DNA from 2 places in the Iodobacter arcticus genome. Region 1 is predicted to be linked to the other one. Evidence: riboswitches for the same ligand, from Rfam matches in the RefSeq annotation. Region 1 holds a riboswitch; the other holds the start of a gene.

What was found. A riboswitch is a leader RNA that binds a small molecule or an ion and turns the genes downstream of it on or off. The one in region 1 is predicted to bind glycine.
Region 2: another riboswitch for glycine. It lies ahead of gcvT (glycine cleavage system aminomethyltransferase GcvT); the one in region 1 lies ahead of ACFQNF_RS20685 (L-serine ammonia-lyase).

Annotation. Positions count from the first base shown of each region.
Region 1 covers NZ_JBHTBQ010000047.1:36,923-40,131, forward strand. Annotated here, with positions in the region: gene gspG (type II secretion system major pseudopilin GspG) at 55-471, opposite strand; gene ACFQNF_RS20680 (nuclear transport factor 2 family protein) at 826-1,263, shown strand; glycine riboswitch at 1,434-1,518, shown strand; gene ACFQNF_RS20685 (L-serine ammonia-lyase) at 1,891-3,209, shown strand, end outside.
Region 2 covers NZ_JBHTBQ010000009.1:93,283-96,491, reverse strand. Annotated here, with positions in the region: gene ACFQNF_RS05875 (LysR family transcriptional regulator) at 1-103, shown strand, start outside; partial or broken gene ACFQNF_RS05870 (IS3 family transposase) at 173-1,351, opposite strand; glycine riboswitch at 1,700-1,795, shown strand; glycine riboswitch at 1,797-1,894, shown strand; gene gcvT (glycine cleavage system aminomethyltransferase GcvT) at 1,948-3,042, shown strand.

The sequences.
Region 1 (3,209 bases):
TTTGTAAAGGAATATAAGTCAGCGTGCATTGGCGGCTTGCACCCGCCTTAAGCGTTAATAGCTAACATCGCTATCTTCCCCTGTACCACCGGCTTTGCCGTCTGCGCCCATGGTCAGCAAATCGTAGTCGCGGCCGTTTTCCCCCGGTTTGTTGTAAACGTAAGGCCTATCCCAAGGATCTGCCGGCACGTCTTTCATCAAATAAGGGCCTTGCCACTTTGGCTCGTCACTTGGCTTTTTGGTCAGCACATTGATGCCTTGCTCGGTACTTGGGTAGTGGCCGGTATCAAGGCGGTAATGATCGAGCGCATCGGCAATCGATTTCATCTGGCTTGCCGCAGTCTTAGTCTTGGCTTTGCCTACCTCACCAAACAGCTTGGGGCCAACGTAACCGGCAAGCAGGGCAATAATCAGCAAAACAACGAGTAATTCCAGCAGGGTGAAACCTTTGGACAGGCGATGATTTTTCATTTTTTTTGTCTCTTCCCGTGAAGGCTAGCAGGAGCCGCCTTTCATCTTCTATCCCCGCATCGTAATACGGCGCTTCTTGCGGGATCAAGCCTTTTTCACGGCTTTTGCCTAGATGGAAAAATACCGGGCTTGAGGTACGCATTACGACTGGCTGAGTAGAGTAGATTGTGTGGCTGTGAATTGACTAATTTGCTAGTTAGTAAGGTGGTATGAGTACTGGCTATGGGAGGCTAATTTTTGTTACCGTAGCTGGGTGATAGAGTGTGATGTTTTTAAGAAATAGCTATAGTTTGCAGGGCGGGCGCTCTTCATTTTTTGCTTTTTGTTTAAATACGCAGCTAAAGGATATTTAAGATGAAAAAATTACTTATTACGATGATATTAGGTTTGCTGGCAGCAACGGCAATGGCCGGGCCTAAGGAAGAGAAAAATAAAACGCTGGTGCTTAAGTTTTACGATATTGCATTTAATAAGCTGGACACCGAGGGTGTTTTACCGTTTATTGCTAAAGATTATATTCAGCATAATCCGGAAGTAGCGAATGGTGTGCAGCCTTTGCAGGATTTTATTCGTTATATAAAAGCTAATTCACCGAATTCCCGTGCTGTGATTAAGCGGGTGATTGCAGAGGGTGATTTGGTGATGTTGCATGTTCACTCCCAAGATAAAGCCGGTGAGCGTGGCGTGGCGATTGTGGATATTTTTCGCGTTAAAAATGGCAAGATCATCGAGCATTGGGATGTGATTCAGGCCGTGCCAGAGAAAGATGCCAATGGCAATGGTATGTTTTAAGTGATTTAAGCAGCCGTATTGCTGCTTATTTATTAAAAAGCCCCATGCTTATTGTCAGCGTGGGGCTTTTTATTGAGCTTAGTACTAATCATGAATTGACAGCCAGTGCAAGCTTCAATAGATTGGCTGCTGCCACGCGGCCATGCTTGGTTTGATCGCCAAGACTTGCCGCAGCCATTGCAGGAGAGACTGTTAGCACAGCGCCGAAGGGGAATCGCCCCAGAAACTCTCAGGCAAAAGAACTGTGATGGCGTTGGCAATCTGGAGAGAAGGTAGGTTTAGCCTGCCTCGCCGAAGGAAGCATGGCCGATGTGCTGCATCGTGCCGCAATCTCTCAGGCAAAAGGACAGAGGGGCATCGTTCGGCTTACGCTGAGCGGGCACTGTTATCCTCTACGCCCTGTTCAAACGTAGCCGCTTTGCACTTCTAACCATGGATTACATCCGCTAAGTCGTGAAGCTTGCTCACCAGCATGTGAAAAACAACAACGCTTAGTCGCTTCATTTTGCGATTAAGCTGAACGATATACCGTAAAAACAATCTATTAAAAAACAGATCTAACAATAGCCTGCAAGCGACTCGAGCATGCACTCAGCGCAGCAGCAGGCATTACCCGAGATACATAAAATGGCAATTAGCGTATTTGATTTATTTAAGATCGGCCTGGGCCCATCCAGCTCGCACACCGTTGGCCCGATGCGGGCTGCGCGTACCTTTGCTCGTCGTTTAGAGAAAGACGGCATCCTTGAGAAAGTCGCCAAAGTAAAAAGCGAGTTATTTGGCTCCCTAGGTGCCACGGGCAAAGGCCATGGCTCGGATATCGCGGTTTTACTCGGCTTGCAGGGCGAATCACCTCGCCTTGTGGACACCGAAAAGGTGGATGAGATGGTCGCCGCCATTCGTGAAGGCCGAAAGTTAAATCTGCTTGGCAAGCATGAAATTCAATTTATTGAGGCCGAACACCTCATTTTGCATAAGCGCAAAACACTGCCATTTCACCCGAATGGCATGACTTTCGAAGCTTTTGATGTGACAGGCGAGAGTCTCTCTAAGCGCGCTTATTACTCGGTAGGTGGTGGTTTTGTGGTGGATGAAGCCGCCGTGGATGCGGGCTTTAATCCGCCCGGCGTGACGACGCTAAAGCACCCGTTTAAGAGCGGTGCCGAGCTACTCGCTCTGTGCGAGCGTCACGGTAAAACCATTAGCCAGATCATGTTAGAAAACGAGCTGGCCTGGCGCACCGAAGATGAAATTCGCGCTGGTCTGCTGGAGATCTGGGCGGTGATGCAAGCCTGTGTAAAACGGGGCTGCGAGCATGAGGGCATTTTACCTGGCGGCTTAAAAGTAAAACGCCGCGCTGCCGATATGTATCAAAAACTGCTGGCATCCCCTGAAGCCGCGCTGCGCGACCCGCTTACCGTGCTCGATTGGGTAAATTTATACGCACTGGCCGTCAACGAAGAAAACGCAGGGGGTGGTCGGGTGGTGACTGCGCCTACCAATGGCGCAGCAGGGATTATCCCTGCCGTAATGCATTATTACGCTCGCTTTACACCGAACCCGAGTGATGATGGCATTGTGCGATTTTTCCTGACTGCGGGCGCGATAGGTATTTTGTTTAAGCTGAATGCTTCTATCTCTGGCGCAGAAGTGGGTTGTCAGGGTGAAGTGGGCTCTGCTTGCTCGATGGCCGCAGGTGCGCTGGCAGAAGTTTTGGGCGGTACGCCTGAGCAAGTCGAAAACGCCGCAGAAATTGGCATGGAGCATAATCTGGGCCTGACGTGTGATCCGGTTGGCGGCCTTGTGCAAGTGCCATGTATTGAGCGCAATGCCATGGCATCAATTAAAGCGATTAACGCCGCCCGTATGGCGCTGCGCGGCGATGGCCAACATTTTGTATCGCTTGATCGCGTGATCAAAACCATGCGCGATACCGGCCGCGATAT
Region 2 (3,209 bases), on a different contig from region 1:
GATGCCGATACAGAATTACTTTATCTGGAACAGACATACAGGGTTTCATCGTGCAAAAGATAAATTTTCAGAGCTACTGAAAAATGAGTTCAAAGATGTCTAGACAATAGGTGAAACAATAGCGACAACAATAGGGGACTGACCTGTCCTGACAACCGTAGACACGCCTCACTCAAATTCCAACCGCTTGCCTGCTGATCTTTTGTGCAAACGCGACCGGAGATAGATTACCCAAGCGTGTGTGGCGCCGCTGGTGATTGTAAAAAATTTCGATGTATTCTCGAATCGATACTTCTGCCTCAAACCGGCTGCCGTAACTGTGATGGTGCACCAACTCATTTTTCAAACTATTCCAAAAGCTTTCCATCGGCGCATTGCCGTAGCAGTTCCCACGCCGCGACATCGATGCCTGCAAACCAAACTGCTCAATCAGCTTCCGATAGCTATGCGAACAATACTGGCTACCCCGATCTGAGTGCAGGATTAAGCCGGCTTGCGGCCGCTTCCATTTCACGGCTTTCTACAGCGCTTGGCCGACTAATTCCTGAGTCATACGTGATCCCATGGCATAGCCGACAATCTCGCAGGTAAAGACATCCTTGATACCTGCCAAATACAGCCAGCCTTCACCCGTCGGGATATAGGTGATGTCACTCACCCAGACTTGATTCGGCTCAGTGGGTTTAAATTCCTGATTTAGCAAGTTATCTGCAACCGGCAGAGCATGGTTTGAGTTCGTCGTAGCTTTGAATTTACGCTTTTGGATGCAACGAATGCCTTCTTCACGCCGCAGCCGGGCGATCCGGTCACGACCCGCCTTAATGCCTTCTTCTGCTAGTTCATCCTGCAAACGCTTGGTGCTATAAGTCCGTCGAGTCTTATTGTGTGCGGCCCGAATCTCTACCCGTAAACGCTCATTCTCTAGCGAACGGCGGCAAGGTGGTCGCTTCTGCCAGGCGTAAAAACCACCGCGAGATACCGCCAAAGTCTGGCACAACAACTTGACTGGATATTGAGATTGCCATTGCTTCACGAACACGTACCGGGCAGTGACTCCCTGGCAAAGTACGCTGTCGCTTTTTTTTAAGATATCGCGCTCTATTCGGGCTTCGGCCAGCTCTTTGCGTAATTGCCAAACCTCGGCCATCAGGTCAGCGGCACTGGGTATCACGGTCGGTGTAGAAGGGGTTTTGACTACTTTGCGGGCTTGTGTGACTCAATACGCCAGCGTGCTCTGCTTCATACTCAAACGTGCTGCGGCCTCGGCCACTGAAAACCCTTGCTCAAACACCAGCTTGATCGCTTCCGCCCGAAATTCCAGCGTATGGCTTTGCGTTATTCTTTTGCTCATTTCTCACTCCTGTTGGTTCAAAGTTTACCAAACAAGCGTGTCTACGGAATTCAGACTACCTCATCGAATCGAATCGAATCTTCCAAATGTGCAACTCTGCTCGTCATACTTTATCATTAAGAAAAAAAGCAATTATCCATTGAACAGCATTGGGGAACAGCATTGGGGACAGACCACAGTTAATTTGCTGAATAGCGCGCCTGGCCCCCCCCCCCTTTAGCCCAAAGAAAGCCTCGCTCATATTTGAGCGGGGCTTTATGGCGTTTAAATACCCCAAAATCATAAGTAATGTGCACATCAGTTTGTACATGTAAAAATTGACAAGCGGCGCCTAAGTGGTTAAATTTCGACCACTAAAGAGGAGAGAGTACCTAGGGAAAACCCTTGGTGCCGCCGAAGGCGCAACGCCCGCGAACGCTCAGGCAAAAGGACTCTTTGGCATCAACACTCTGGAGAGTGGCGTGCACAACGCCCACCGAAGGGGCTAACAAAACGGATCGTCATGAACCGTTTTGGAATCTCTCAGGTACCAAGGACAGAGGGGCCGCTGCATATAAGAAGCCTAATCGGCTTGCAGCGCTATGCCCGAGAGCGCCATGTCCGCCCAACTCCACACTACCCCACTCAATGCTGCCCATCGTATTGCCAACGCCCGTATGGTCGATTTTGGCGGCTGGGACATGCCCGTAAACTACGGCTCGCAAATCGAAGAACATCACGCCGTTCGCACCGATGCCGGCATGTTTGATGTGAGCCATATGCGTGTGGTGGATATCAAGGGTGAACAAGTTCGCGCCTTCCTGACCCGCGCCATCGCCAATAATGTGGCCAAGCTTAAAGTTTCCGGCAAAGCGCTCTATTCTTGCTTGCTCAACCCACAAGCTACCGTCATCGACGATTTAATCGTTTATTTCTTTGCCGAAGATTACTTCCGCCTTGTGGTTAACGCGGGCACGGCTGACAAAGATATCGCATGGATGCAGCAGCTTAATACCGAATGGAATACCGGCCTCACCATTACCTCCCGCAATGATTTAGCTATTTTGGCCGTACAAGGCCCCAATGCCCGCGCTAAAGTTTGGCAAGTTTTGCCAGAAACCCAAGCCGCCAGCTCAGACCTCAAGCCTTTTAATGCTGTGCAAATTGGCGACATCATGATCGCCCGCACGGGCTACACCGGCGAAGACGGCTTTGAAGTGGTACTGCCTGCTACGCAAATTGAAAATTTCTGGAATCAACTGATCTCCGCTGGCGTTCGCCCATGTGGCCTTGGCGCACGCGACACGCTACGCCTAGAAGCCGGTATGAATTTATACGGCCAAGATATGGACGAAACAGTGAACCCGCTGAATGCGGCACTGGCCTGGACGATTGATCTGGTTTCCGAGCGCGATTTCGTCGGTAAAGAAGCCCTGCTGGCTCAAGGCCAGACCCAACAATTCCTAGGCTTATTGCTGCTAGATAAAGGCGGTGTACTGCGCGGCCATCAAGTGGTGCACACCGAACACGGGACTGGTGAAATCACCAGCGGCACGTTCTCCCCTAGCCTGCAACAATCCATTGCGATGGCACGTTTACCGCTAGGCGTTGCGATCGGCGACACCGTACACGTAGCGATCCGAGACAAAAAACTAGCCGCCCGCGTGGTAAAAATGCCTTTTGTACGCAACGGTAAATCACAGCTTTCATAAAAACCTAAGATCTGTAGGCACAGAGAACACAGAGAAAAACAAAACGAGAACGGAGAGAAAACACACCGTTTAAGCTTTTACTTAATCGGTTTTCTCTGTGTACTCTGTGTTCTCATTTTTTCTCTGTGTCTACAGAACTTTTTGACCTTACACAGCACACAACAACA